Regions from separate parts of the Nonomuraea sp. NPDC048892 genome, predicted to be linked through region 1. Evidence: riboswitches for the same ligand, from Rfam matches in the RefSeq annotation. Region 1 holds a riboswitch; the other holds the start of a gene.
The links. Region 1 has a riboswitch for S-adenosylmethionine ahead of thrC (threonine synthase). Riboswitches for the same ligand answer to the same signal wherever they lie in the genome.

Region 1 (7,089 bases):
GACGCCGTGGTCCACCACCTCGTGGGAGTCGGTGCTGCACCACCTGGGGCAGGGCGAGGGCGAGGTGACGGAGCTGACGCTGGGCTTCCGTGTGCCGCGCGAGGTGCTCGACTACGCCGCCCGGCTGCTCCCCTCCATCGCGCCCGCCCTGGCCGCCCCGCGCTCGCTGCGCCCCGGCCTCGGCTCGCTCACCGTGAGCGAGGGCGGCTCGGTGGCCCGGGCGGCCCAGGAGGCGCTGGACAAGGAGGGCTCGATCGGGGTCATCGTCCCCGACGCGCTCATCGACGAGGTCTCGCGGGCTCTGGCGGAGCTCCCCCACGCCGTGCTCGACCCCGACGCCGCTCAGGAGCACCGCCTGCTGATCGTGCCCGCCACGCTGGCCAAGGGTCTGGAGTACGACCACGTCATCGTGGTCGAGCCGGCCGACATCGTCGCCGCCGAGCCCAGGGGCCTGGCCCGGCTGTACGTCGTGCTGACCCGAGCGGTGACCTCCCTGACGGTCCTGCACGACAAGACGCTCCCGGCGCAGCTGACGGCGTGAGAGCGGCGGGCACGGCCGCTTCTAGGATGGCTGGGCAAGCAGCTCTCAACCTAGGAGGATGCCGTGCCCGCACCGCTTCCACACGAATACCTGCCGTCGGTTCCCGCGCTCACGGTCGAGAGTGACGACCTCCAGGACGGCGCGAGGCTCCCCGACCTCCACGTCTTCAACGACTGGGGCATGACGGGCGGGAACCAGTCTCCCCACCTGCGCTGGTCCGGCGCCCCCGAGGGTACCCGGAGCTACGCCGTCACCTGCTACGACCCCGACGCCCCCACCGGCAGCGGCTTCTGGCACTGGGTGCTGTTCGACCTGCCCGCCTCGGTGACGGAGCTGCCCGCGGGCGCGGGCAGCTCTCCCGACTTCAAGGGCCTGCCCGAGGGCGCCGGGCACGCGCGCAACGACTACGGCACGAAGGCGTACGGCGGCGCCGCCCCGCCCCCCGGCGACCCGCACCGCTACGTCTTCACGGTCCACGCGCTCGGGGTCGACCGGCTGGGCGTCGACAGCGACGCCAGCCCGGCGGTGGTGGGCTTCAACATCACCGCCAACACCCTGGCCCGCGGCCATATCGTCGCCCTCTACGGCGTCTGACCGCGAGACACATGAAAGCGCCCCGCCACGGCGGCGGGGCGCTTTTCGTGCCGGCGATCGTCACCGCCGGCGACCTCGTGTGTCAGCCGGGCCCGCCCACCGGCGGCCGAAGCCGGCCGGATCCGGCCGCGGGCCGGGCGGCCTCAGTCGGCCAGCCAGCCCTCCGGGCAGGCCATGAGCTGCGGAAGCAGCGCGTCGAGCACCGTGAGCCCGGTCTGCGCGTTGGGCAGGCAGATCGGCCCCTGCAGCTCACGCAGCAGGGGGATGTCGTTCAGCGACAGGGCGCTCCGCTCGGCGAAGGCCGGGGCGGCCGGGGCGGTGGTGGCGGCGACGAGAGCCAGGGCGGCGACGCCGAAAATGCGCTTGCTGCGGGAAAGCATCCTCTTACTCCTTTGTACAGGTGGTGTGGTGGCACCACCCTTCCTCACTTGGAGTAGCCGAGCAATTGTGAAACGTAATGGCAGTCAAACAAAACAAGAGCGGCCCGGAAAAGCCCGGACCGCTCTTCGTTCTTACGACGAGAAAAGACCTAGAAGTCCATGTCGCCGCCGCCGGGCATGCCGGCCGGCGCAGCGGGGGTCTTCTCGGGCTTCTCGGCGATGACGGCCTCGGTGGTGAGGAAGAGCGCCGCGATGGAAGCGGCGTTCTGCAGCGCGGAGCGCGTCACCTTGGCCGGGTCGAGGATGCCCACCTCGAACATGTTGACGTATTCGCCGGTCGCGGCGTTGAGGCCCTCACCCGGGGTGAGGTTGCGCACGCGCTCGACCACGACGCCGCCCTCAAGGCCGGCGTTGACCGCGATCTGCTTGAGCGGCTCCTCCAGCGCCTTCTTGACGATGGCGGCACCGGTGGCCTCGTCGCCCGTCAGCTCCAGCTTGTCGAACGCCTTGGCGCCGGCCTGCAGCAGGGCCACGCCACCACCGGGGACGATGCCCTCCTCGACGGCCGCCTTGGCGTTGCGCACGGCGTCCTCGATGCGGTGCTTGCGCTCCTTGAGCTCGACCTCGGTCGCGGCGCCGGCCTTGATCACGGCCACGCCGCCGGCCAGCTTGGCCAGGCGCTCCTGCAGCTTCTCGCGGTCGTAGTCGGAGTCGGTGCGCTCGATCTCGGCGCGGATCTCGTTGACCCGGCCCGCGATCTGCTCGGCGTCACCGGCACCGTCGACGATCGTGGTCTCGTCCTTGGTGACGACCACCTTGCGGGCGCGGCCCAGCAGGTCGAGGGTGGCGGTCTCGAGCTTGAGGCCGACCTCCTCGGCGACGACCTGACCGCCGGTCAGGATCGCGATGTCGTTGAGCATGGCCTTACGGCGGTCACCGAAGCCCGGGGCCTTGACCGCGACCGAGCGGAACAGGCCTCGGATCTTGTTGACGACCAGGGTGGCCAGGGCCTCGCCCTCGACGTCCTCGGCGATGATCAGCAGCGGCTTGCCGGACTGCACGACCTTGTCGAGCAGCGGCAGCAGGTCCTTGTTGGCCGAGACCTTGCTGTTGACGATCAGGATGTACGGGTCTTCGAGCACGGCCTCCATGCGGTCGGAGTCGGTCACGAAGTACATCGACGTCATGCCCTTGTCGAAGCGCATGCCCTCGGTGAGCTCGAGCTCAAGGCCGAAGGTGTTGCTCTCCTCGACGGTGATGACGCCTTCCTTGCCGACCTTGTCCATCGCCTCGGCGATGAGCGAGCCGATCTCGGGGTCGGCGGCGGAGATGGAGGCGGTGGAGGCGATCTGCTCCTTGGTCTCCACGTCCTTGGCCAGCTTGGAGAGCTCCTCGCTGACGCGCTCGACGGCCGCCTCGATGCCCTTCTTCAGGGCCATCGGGTTGGCGCCGGCGGCGACATTGCGCAGACCCTCGCGCACCAGCGCCTGGGCGAGCACGGTGGCGGTGGTGGTGCCGTCACCCGCGACGTCGTCGGTCTTCTTGGCGACTTCCTTGACCAGCTCGGCGCCGATCTTCTCCCAAGGGTCCTCGAGCTCGATCTCCTTGGCGATGGACACACCGTCGTTGGTGATCGTGGGAGCGCCCCACTTCTTCTCCAGCACGACGTTGCGGCCCTTGGGACCCAAAGTCACCTTGACGGCGTCGGCGAGCTGGTTCATACCGCGCTCGAGACCGCGCCGGGCGTCCTCGTCAAACGCGATCATCTTGGCTGCCATAAGGCTAGACCTCCCAGATACAGGGTGGCTTGTCGTGGACCGAGCCGACGCCCGCGACGGCATGGGCCCGCATCTCCGTTCGGCAGACCCCATCGTCTCGATCCGATGTTGGCACTCTGCTGCACAGAGTGCCAACGAACTGTTTAGCACTCTACCCTGCCGAGTGCAAGCGAACGCACCCGCGCCGGATGTTCCTCCCCAGGTCAGAAGTCAGTACGGCGAGCCGCCCGAAGCAGCTCGCCGCACGCGAGTCGACGATTGAGAGGTGACGGTTCGCACGGACTGCGCTGCCGTGCGAGCCCGCCCGGTGCATACCAGTTGACGTGACCTCAGACCGTGCGGACGGACTCCGCCTGCGGCCCCTTCTGGCCCTGCGTGATCTCGAACTCGACGCGCTGACCCTGTTCGAGAGAGCGGTACCCGTCCATCATGATCGCTGAGTAATGGACGAATACATCCTTACCACCGTCTACCGCGATGAAGCCGTAGCCCTTGTCCGCGTTGAACCACTTGACGGTGCCCTGCGCCACTTCCGACTCCTCTTACTGGTCTCTCAGATCTCGCCCATTCCTCCGCGAGGCCTGTAATCGCCTGACATAACTGAAAATCATGCAGACGATCGCCCTCGACCATACCTGTGGCACGGGGTTTGGCAACAGAGTCAATCTGCAAACCAGGTATTTCTTCGCAGCGAAGCTCGTACAACGGTGAATTAGCCCTGGAAAAGCAGAAGGCGCCCACAAGGGGCGCCTTCCACGATCGGGGATGCCGCGGCACTCAGCCGCCGGCGACCGCGGGGATGATGGAGATCTGCGTGCCCTCTGGGGCGGGAGTGTCGAGACCCTGGGCGAAACGGACGTCCTCTTCCCCAACATAAACGTTGACGAAACGTCGAATCTTGCCCGATTCATCCAGAATTCTCGCGCCGATGCCCGGGTAGTCGGAGTCCAGCTTGGCGAGCACGTCACGAAGAGTCGCGCCTTCGCCACTCACTTCGGCGTTGCCCCCGGTGTACGTGCGCAGAATGGTGGGAATCCGCACAGAAACGCTCATGGTAAATGTCGCCTTTCCTGGTTGTCAGACAGTCGCGCGGAACGCGTCGAGGGAGGGCCGGATCACGGCCGTGGGCGCGGCGTCGTCGCTGATGGCGTCGAGCGTCTTGAGCCCGTCGCCGGTGTTCAGCACCACGGTCTCGGCCTCGGGGTCGAGCCTGCCGCTCTCGGCCAGCTTCTTCAGCACGCCGACGGTCACCCCGCCCGCGGTCTCGGCGAAGACTCCCTCGGTCGAGGCGAGCAGCTTGATGGCGGCCACGATCTCGGCGTCCGTGACGTCCTCGACGCCCCCTCCGGTGCGTCGTGCGATGTCCAGCACGTAGGGACCGTCGGCCGGGTTGCCGATGGCCAGTGACTTGGCGATGGTGTCGGGCTTGACCGGCTGGACGACGTCGTGACCGGCCTTGTACGCGGCCGACACCGGCGAGCAGCCTTCGGCCTGTGCCCCGAAGATCTTGTAGGGCGTGTCCTCGACCAGCCCCAGCTGGATCAGCTCCTTGAAGCCCTTGTCGATCTTGGTGAGCTGGGAGCCGGAGGCGATGGGGATGACGATCTGCTCGGGCAGCCGCCAGCCGAGCTGCTCGGCGATCTCGTACGCGAGCGTCTTGGAGCCCTCGGCGTAGTAGGGCCGCAGGTTGACGTTGACGAAGCCCCACTTGTCGCCCATGGGGTCGCCGATCAGCTCGGAGCAGAACCGGTTGACCTCGTCGTAGCTGCCGTCGATCGCGATCAGCCGACCACCGAACACGCGGGCCATGGCGATCTTCGCGGCTTCGAGGTCGGACGGGATGAACACGCACGCGTCGAGCCCGGCCCGCGCCGCGGCGGCGGTGACCGCGCCCGCGAGGTTGCCCGTGGAGGAGCAGGAGAGCGTGTGGAAGCCGAAGTTGCGCGCCGCCTCGACGGCCATGGCGACCACGCGGTCCTTGAAGGAGTGGGTGGGGTTTCCCGAGTCGTCCTTCACGTACAGGGATTTGAGGCCCAGTGACTTGCCGAGGTTTCCGGCCTTGACCAATTTGGTCCAGCCCGGGTTCATATTCGGCTTTTCGGTCACGTCAGCCGGGACGGGGAGAAGCGCGCGGTAACGCCAGATGTTGGCCGGGCCGGACTCGATGTCCGCCCGGGTCACCGTGCCGAAGTCGTAGGCCGCCTCAAGCGGCCCGAAACACTCCAGACAGGCGAAGCTCGGACCCAGGGGGTAACGCGCGCCGCACTCGCGGCAGGACAGACCGACAGCAGGACCAAAGTCGAGCGACATGAAGCGAGGCCTTCCCTCATCTTCGCCCACGGCCACCTTGACCGCGAACCGGAATTGGCACCTAGTCCCGGTCGGCCTCGCCAGGTCGCGAGTCGAAAGCCGGGAGGGTTGCCGGGGCTTCGCAGGGCCGGTCCCTCCACCCCTCTGGATGAGCAATATGAAGTTGTTGAACTGGACTCTACCCGCTCAAGTGGCCGAAACTTCCACCTGTCTCACCATGTGGGACGGGTGGTCTCAGCGATAATCCTCGCCCAGGACACCCTGCACGTATTTGCGCGCCTGGTGGATGCGGGACTTCGCGGTGCCGAGCGGAATGCCGAGCTGCTCGGCCACCTCGTTGTAGTCGAGCTGGACGATGTCGCGCAGCACCAGCGCCTGCGCCAGGTCGGGCTTGTCGGCCTCCAGCGCCTCCATCGCGTCGAGCAGGTCGAGCCGCGAGCCCGCGATCACGCTGACCCGCCGCACGTCGGGCTTCTGCATGGGCAGCTCGTCCGAGCTCTGCTCGGCCGACCTGCGCTTGAGCGTCCGGTACGTCGTCCGCGCGCAGTTGGCGGTCACGATGTGCAGCCAGGTGCTGAACCTGGCCCGCCCCTCGAAGCGGCCGATGTTGCGCGCCACGGCCAGCAACGTATCTTGCGAGGCCTCTTCCGCATCCTGGTGATAAGGGAGGATTCGGGCGCAGTGGCGCAGCACGTCAGGCTCGATCCGCGCCAGGAGCTCGCCAAGTGCGCGATGGTCTCCTCCGGCCGCGGAGCGGGCGAGTTCCTCGGTTAGCTCATCAAGCGCCATAGATGGGATCCTATGTTTGTGATCGATGGGAGCCTAGTTGACTTCCTCGCCCCGCCGCACGCGAGATGGCGCGGTCCGCGCGTCAATCCCGCGACAATCCCGCGACTCACTGACCGAGGATGTCCATGAACAGCGTCCTGCTCGCCTCCAACAGAGGCCCGGTCTCCTTCACCGTCTCCGACGACGGCGAGCTGACCATGCGGCGCGGCGGCGGCGGGCTCGTCTCGGGCCTGTCGGGCGTGGCCAAGGACGACGGCGTGCTGTGGGTCTGCGCCGCGCTGTCCGACGGCGACCGCAGCGCCGTGCGCCTGGCCTCCGGCGGCCGCATCGACCAGGCCGGCTACGACACGGGCCCGCTGCGCATGCTCGACATCGCGCCCGCCGTCTTCCACCGCGCCTACAACGCCGTGGCCAACTCCACCCTGTGGTTCGTCAACCACCTGCTCTACGACATCCCCAACACGCCCAACTTCGGCACGAGGTTCGAGCGCGAGTGGGAGTCCTACCGCGACTACAACGGGGCGTTCGCGCTGGCGCTGGCCGAGGAGGCCGGCCACGGCGCCCGCGTGATGGTGCAGGACTATCACCTTACGCTGACCCCCGCCATGCTCCGCGCCGAGCGGCCCGACCTGCGCATCGCCCACTTCAGCCACACGCCGTGGGCGCCGCCGGAATACTTCTCGCTGCTGCCCGACGA
Region 2 (7,089 bases), on a different contig from region 1:
CCGGGAGCGGCTCGGCCACCTCGGCGATCAGGTCACCGCCGCCCTTGTCCACGTACGCCGCCACCAGATCCCCCGCGATGGCGCGGACGCGGGGGCGCAGCGACTCGACCATGCGCGGCGTGAACGCCCTGGAGACCAGCCGGCGCAGCCTCGTGTGCACCGGCGGCTCCACGTCGAGCATGCCCGCCCTGATCACGCGCCAGAACGGCTCCTGGAACTCCGGCTCCGCCGGCCGGCCGAACTCCTCGTGGGTGGCCACGTGCAGGTAGGAGCGGCCCAGCCGGCGGTCTCTGAGCAGCGCGTTGACGTCGGCGTGCCGCGCGATGAGCCACTGGCCCGTCGGCTCGTAGTAGCTGACGGGCGCCTCGCGCCTCAACTCGTCGTACACGCGGTACGGGTACGCCACGAAATCAGGATTCCAAGGATCAAAGCCCACTATTTCATCTTAGGAGGGGGTTTCTCCTTCCTGGACGGCCTGCTGCCTCCTGGCGTGCCTGCTGCGTACCCGGATGTTGAGCAGCTCCACGACGACCGAGAACGCCATCGCGAAGTAGATGTAGCCCTTCGGGATGTGCTGGTCGAGGCCCTCGGCCACGAGCACCACCCCGATCAGCACCAGGAACGACAGCGCCAGCATCTTGATGGTCGGATGCGCGTCCACGAACCGGCTGATCGGCCCGGAGGCGAACAGCATCACCACCACGGCCACCACGACCGCAGCGATCATCACGCCCAGCTCGTCCACCATGCCGACGGCGGTGATCACGGAGTCCAGCGAGAACACCACGTCCAGCACCATGATCTGCACGATCACCGACGTGAAGGAGACGGCGGCGGCCTGCTTGCCGTCCTTGCCGGCCGGCGCCTCCATGCTGTGGTGGATCTCGGTGACGCTCTTGCCCAGCAGGAACAGCCCGCCGAGCAGCAGGATCAGGTCACGTCCCGAAATCTCCTGACCGAGCACCGTGAACAGCGGCTGCGTAAGCTGCACCACCCAGGACAGGCCGAACAGCAGGAGCAGCCGGCTGATCAGAGCCGCCGCCAGACCGAGCACGCGGGCCCTGTCGCGCTGCTCGGCGGGCAGCTTCCCGGCGAGGATGGAGATGAAAATGATGTTGTCGATCCCCAGAACGATCTCCAGGGCGACCAGGGTGAAGAAGCCGATCCAGATGTTCGGGTCGGCCACCCAGTCCAGCATCGGGTACCTCCATGACTCGGGGGTTGATGGGGGTTTCCCGGTAGCAACGAGCCGAGTCGGGCATTAGTTCGCGGGGTTGCGATTCATGCCGGGGTGTCGGTTATAGTTCCCCTCGTAGGTCATGAGTGCCAGCGACAAGCCCCGGCTAGCTGGCCGGCAACCCTCGCGTCCGCGGCGGGGTGCCCCGGGTGAAGACCTGGTCCGTCACGAGGTGTGGCGGGCAAGCGCGGGCTCCGTGGCTGCTTCCAGGGGTCCGATGGCCCTTCAGGAGGTACCCCTGTGTCCACTCTGACGATCTTCAACTCCGCCCGTACGCCCGAGGCCGCCCCCGCATCCGCGACGAGCCGGCCCATTCCCGCCGTGCTGGGAGCCGACCTGGAGGTGCCGGTCAAGGGCGGCAGACTGGTGGGGTACGCCAACCTGGACTACGCGGCCAGCGCGCCCTGTCTTGAGCCGGTCAGCGCCGCCGTCACCGCCGCGCTTCCGGCCTACTCCAGCGTCCACCGCGGCGCCGGCTACGCCTCCCAGCTCACCACCGCCCGGTACGAGCAGGCCCGCCACACGGTCAGGGCCTTCGTCGGCGCCCGCCCGGACGACTCCGTGATCTTCACCCGCAACACCACCGACGCCACGAACCTGCTGGCCGGCTGCCTGCCCGAGGGCACCACCACGGTGGTCTTCGACACCGAGCACCACGCCTCCCTGCTGCCCTGGCGGCACGCCGTGCGGCTGGCGCCGCCCGCCTTCCCCGGCGAGGCCGTGCGCGCCGCCGACGAGGCGCTGGCCGCGATCGAGGGGCCCAAGCTGCTGGTCGTCACCGCTGCCTCCAACGTCACCGGCGAGCTGTGGCCGATCGCCGCGCTGGCGCACATCGCGCATCGGCACGGGGCCAGGATCCTGGTGGACGCGGCGCAGCTCGTACCGCATCGGCGGCTCAACCTGACCGCGCTCGACCTGGACTACGTGGCCTTCTCCGGGCACAAGCTGTACGCGCCCTTCGGGGCCGGCGCGCTCGTCGGGCGGAGGGACTGGCTGGCCGAGGGTGAGCCGTACCTCAAGGGCGGGGGCGCGGTGCGCTCGGTCGGGGAGAGCGTGGAGTGGCACGACGACCCCGAGCCCAGGCACGAGGCCGGCACGCCCAACGTGCTCGGCGCCATCGCCCTGGCCGCCGCCTGCGACGCGCTGACCGCGACCGGCTGGACCGCGCTGGTGCGGGAGGAGGAGCGGCTGATCGCGCGGCTGCGCTCGGGGCTGGCCTCGATCGAGGGCGTACGGGAGCTGTCCCTGTGGGGGGACGACCACCCGCGCGTGGGCATCGTGTCGTTCACAGTGGCCGGGTACACGGCGCGGGAGGTGGCCGAGGCGCTGTCCGGCGAGTACGGCATCGGGGTGCGCGACGGGAAGTTCTGCGCGCACCCGTTCGTCCGGCACCTGCTGGGCACGTCTGAGGGCGCCCCCGACGGCGCCCCCGACGGCGACTGCGCGGACGACACCGGCTCGGCGGTGCGAGCCTCGATCGGCATCGGGAGCACGCAGGAGCACGTGGACCGGCTGATCGAGGCCGTGCGCGACCTCGTCTCCCGCCGCTGAACCGACCTCGGCCCGCGCGCCCGGGAGCTCGGCCTGCGGCCCCGCACGCGCGCGCCGGAAGGTCGGTGGCTCGGCGGCTTGTCGTGCTGCGGAGGTCAGCGGTTCGGCGGCTTGTGGTGCTGCGGCGGCTCGTCGGAAACGAGCGCGTCGATCTCCCTCATGTCGTCGTCGTTGAACCTCCCGGAGCCGGTCGAGCCGGTCGAGCCGGTCGAGCGGGTCGTGTCAGGCGAGCGGGTCGTGTCGGGCGCGGCCGGCTGCCTGGGCACCTCCGGACGGTCGGCCGACACGTCCCGCTCGGCGGGCGTCATGGGCCCGCCGGTGCGACCGCCCTGAGCCGTACCCGTGGCGGTCCTGCCCGCCGCGGTACCCGCGGCCGTGCCCGCCGCCGTGCCCGCCGCCGTGCCCGCCGCCGTGCCCGCCGTCATGCCCGCGTCGTCCCTGCTCGGGGCGTGCGCGGCCAGTTCCTCCTCGGCCACCCGCCGCTCCCCGCGCCTGCGGAAGACCGAGGCGAAGATGGCGTCCAGCCCGATGCGCCCGCCGCCCAGCGCGAGGAACAGCAGGCACAGCGCGCCGAGCGCCCCCGGCAGCTCCCAGCCGTTGTTCGCCGACAGCACGCCGTGGCTCCCGTGCACGAACACGATCGCGCCGATCATGTTGATCAGCAGCAGCAACGCCACTGGACGCACCAGCAGCCCGAGGATCAGGAAGACACCGCCGACGGTCTCGACGACGGTCGAGAACCCGGCCGCCATCACCGGCATCGGGATGCCCATCTCCCGGAAACCCTCGGAGGCGGCGCTGAGCCCGCCCTGCCACTTCTGCCAGCCGTGCGCGAGGAAGATCACGCCGGTGACGACTCGTGCGATCAGAGCTGCGACATCAAAAAGAACCTTCTTCATGGTGTTTTCTCCCCCCGTTACCGGTATTCCTCCCCATGTCCGGCTTCGGGATGCGTTTCCGTACCATCTCTTGACCATCCCCCGCGCTGGATCACGTGCGGGTACGGTGGCAGCATGGCCGTATGACGGAACGAGTGGTCGGAATCGGCGCGGGCGCGAAAGAGCTCGCCACCGAGGACATGATCCTCAACATCGGCCCGCAGCACCCGTCGACCCACGGGGTGCTCAGGCTCCGGCTGACCCTCGACGGCGAGCGCATCGCCACCGCCGAGCCGATCATCGGCTACATGCACCGGGGCGCGGAGAAGCTGTTCGAGGTGCGCGACTACCGTCAGATCATCATGCTGGCCAACCGGCACGACTGGCTGTCCGGCTTCGCGAACGAGCTGGGCGTGGTGCTCGCCGCCGAACGCCTGCTGGGCATGGAGCCGCCGGTCAGGGCCGTGTGGGCGCGCACGCTGCTGGCCGAGCTCAACCGGGTGCTCAACCACCTGATGTTCCTCGGCTCCTATCCCCTGGAGCTGGGCGCGATGACGCCGCTGTTCTACTCCTTCGACGAACGCGAACGCATCCAGGCCGTCATGGAGGAGATCTCCGGCGGGCGCATGCACTACATGTTCAACCGGGTCGGCGGGCTCAAGGAGGACCTGCCCCTCGGCTGGCTCGACCGGGTGAGCCAGGCCGTCGCCGAGACCCGCCGGCGCGTACCCGACATCGAGCACCTCATCCTGCACAACGAGATCTTCATCGCGCGCACCAGAGGCGTGGGCGTGCTCACCCGCGAGCAGATCATGCAGTACGGCGTCAGCGGCCCCATCGCCCGCGCCTCGGGCGTCGACTTCGACCTGCGCCGCGACGAGCCGTACCTGGCCTACCCCGAGCTGCCGGTGAAGGTCGTCACCCGGAGCGCGGGCGACTGCCACGACCGCTTCGAGATACTGTTCGAGCAGCTCAAGGTCTCGCTGGACCTGGCCGACGCCTGCGTCGAACGGCTGCGCTCGCTGCCGCCAGGCCCGGTCAACCAGCGGCTGCCCAAGGTGCTCAAGGTGCCGGAGGGCCACACGTACGCGTGGACGGAGAACCCGCTCGGGATCAACGGCTACTACCTGGTGTCGAAGGGCGACAAGACGCCGTGGCGGCTCAAGCTGCGCTCGGCCTCCTACAGCAACATCCAGGTGCTGCGCGAGATGCTGCCCGGGCATCTCGTGGCCGACATGGTGGCCATCCTCGGCTCCATGTTCTTCGTGGTAGGTGACATCGACAAGTGACCTCCACCCCCGTCCCCGCCCCCAGCCCCTCCCCTTCAGCAGAGCGCGACAAGTACGTCGACTGGCTGCGCGCGCTGAGCCTGGTCGTCGTGGTCCTGTGGCACTGGGCCTTCACCATCCTGGAGTGGAAGCCGCACGGCCCCGAGCCCACCAGCCCGCTGGGCTTCACCTCCGGCCTGTGGATCCTCACCTGGCTGCTGCAGGTGCTGCCGCTGTTCTTCTACGTCGGCGGCCACGTGCACCTGCTGTCCTGGCGCCGGGCCAGGGCGCGCGGGGTCGGCATCGGCTCGTTCGTGGCGCGGCGGATCAAGGCGCTGGCCTTACCCGCGCTGGTTCTGTCCGGGGTGTGGATCGCCATCGGGGCGGCGGTGACGTACACGTTCCAGGTGGACTGGATGTGGCGGGTCGTGCTGCTGGTGCTCAGCCCGCTGTGGTTCCTCGGCGTCTACCTCGTGCTGATCGCGCTGCTGCCGCTCGCGCTCTGGCTGCACAAGCGCTACGACGTGCTCACCCTCATCTGGCTCGGCGGCGCGGCGCTGGTGGTGGACGTGCTGCGCTTCCGGTACGAGGTGGAGGGCGTCGCCTGGCTCAACATGATCATCATCTGGGGGCTGGCCCACCAGGCCGGGTTCTTCTACGACCGCGTCGTCGAGCTGCCCAGACGCTATGACGTGGCACTGCTGTGGACGGGGCTGTTCGCCCTGTTCGGGCTCGTCTACTCCGGCATCTATCCGGGCTCGATGGTCGGGGTGCCCGGCGACAAGTGGTCCAACATGGCGCCGCCCACGTTCGTCATCGTCGCGCTGCTGCTCTTCCAGATCGGGCTGGTCGAGGTGCTGCGCCCGGCCATGGAACGGGTGCTGGAACGGCCGGGCTGGCGGCGGCTCAACGAGTTCATCAACCGTTACGCGCTGCCGCTGTTCCTCTTCCACACCACCGGGATGGCCATCTCCCTGGGCCTGTCGTGGTGGCTGTTCGGCTCGCTGGGCGACCGGATCCCGCCGGACACGGTGTGGTGGCTGGAACGCCCGATCGCCGTCATCGGGCCGCTCATCTGCACGGCCCCGGTCATCTATCTCTTCGGCCGCCGTCGTGCCCCCCATCTGGCCCCCCGTCGGCCGCCCGGCGGGCCCGCGTCGGGCAAACGCGGGACAAGGGCGTCGGCGGGTCCATAAGCTCGGGACATGGCTGAGATCGCCTTCCGGGCCAACGCCGAAGACGAGCGGATCATCCGCACCGCCCTTCGCGAAGACGAACGGCCGAGTGACGTCCTGCGCCGCGCGCTGCGCCTGCTCCAGCGCGAGATGTGGCACGACCGCCTGGCCGCGGCGGCCCGCAAGGCCGTGGAGGGCCTGGGCGAGCACAACTAGAGCCCTAGTCGCGTCCGTTCTGCCGGTACTGGCCCTGTTCTTCCGGATCCTTGGGGATGCGGCAGGCGTGCTCCAGGTAGAGCGCGGCGCAGACCAGCACGACGCACGACACGAACGACCCGGCCGAGACGAAGAACTCGCCGCGCGGCGTCTCCCGGTCGAGCAGTTGCACGGTGTGCAGGGCGAATCCGGCGAAGATCCCGCCGAAGGCCGCCCCCGCGTACGCCGACGCCTTCGCCAGCGCCGCCAGCCGGGCCACGGCCAGCGGCTCGACCGGCTTGGTGCCGGGCTTCCTGGCGATCCTGGCCTTGGTCGCCCAGCCGCTGTAGCCCTCGCCGACGGCCAGCAGCAGGACCGTGGGGATCGCGGTCCAGGGCATGAGAGGCAGCTCGGAGTAGATAGGCCGGATCACCGCCCAGGTCAGCAGGGCGAGGACGGCGAAGATGCCGGCCAGGAGGCCGGGATGGGTGGGCTTCAATCGGGCCTCTGCAGCTTGAGGTCGTCGCGCAGGCGCACGCCCTGCTCCTCGACCGCCTCCAGCAACTCCGCCACCCGCCCGTGCCCCGGGACCACACCCTCGGGATCGGCCTTCGACCAGGGCACGAGCACGAACGCACGCTCGTGGGCCCGTGGATGCGGCAGCGTCAGGTCGGGGTCGTCGCTGACCTGGTCGCCCACGACGATCAGGTCGATGTCGAGGGTGCGCGGGCCCCAGCGCTCCTCGCGTACGCGGCCGAAGGCGTTCTCCACGCCCTGGGCCCGCT

Region 2: it holds a riboswitch for S-adenosylmethionine, as region 1 does, so the genes downstream of both, AB0C28_RS00100 (aminotransferase class V-fold PLP-dependent enzyme) here and thrC (threonine synthase) in region 1, are expected to answer to the same signal.

What each region holds. Positions count from the first base shown of each region.
Region 1 covers NZ_JBEZFZ010000015.1:38,845-45,933, reverse strand. The annotation lists gene AB0C28_RS36825 (AAA family ATPase) at 1-541, shown strand, start outside; gene AB0C28_RS36820 (YbhB/YbcL family Raf kinase inhibitor-like protein) at 605-1,135, shown strand; gene AB0C28_RS36815 (hypothetical protein) at 1,279-1,515, opposite strand; gene groL (chaperonin GroEL) at 1,665-3,293, opposite strand; gene AB0C28_RS36805 (cold-shock protein) at 3,623-3,823, opposite strand; gene AB0C28_RS36800 (MoaD/ThiS family protein) at 4,071-4,346, opposite strand; gene thrC (threonine synthase) at 4,371-5,603, opposite strand; SAM riboswitch class I at 5,617-5,758, opposite strand; gene AB0C28_RS36790 (RNA polymerase sigma factor) at 5,838-6,296, opposite strand; gene AB0C28_RS36785 (trehalose-6-phosphate synthase) at 6,518-7,089, shown strand, end outside.
Region 2 covers NZ_JBEZFZ010000001.1:19,217-26,305, forward strand. The annotation lists gene AB0C28_RS00090 (cytochrome P450) at 1-406, opposite strand, end outside; gene AB0C28_RS00095 (TerC family protein) at 446-1,198, opposite strand; SAM riboswitch class IV at 1,316-1,431, shown strand; gene AB0C28_RS00100 (aminotransferase class V-fold PLP-dependent enzyme) at 1,478-2,788, shown strand; gene AB0C28_RS00105 (DoxX family protein) at 2,884-3,687, opposite strand; gene AB0C28_RS00110 (NADH-quinone oxidoreductase subunit D) at 3,810-4,955, shown strand; gene AB0C28_RS00115 (acyltransferase) at 4,952-6,130, shown strand; gene AB0C28_RS00120 (hypothetical protein) at 6,140-6,325, shown strand; gene AB0C28_RS00125 (DUF3180 domain-containing protein) at 6,330-6,803, opposite strand; gene folK (2-amino-4-hydroxy-6-hydroxymethyldihydropteridine diphosphokinase) at 6,800-7,089, opposite strand, start outside.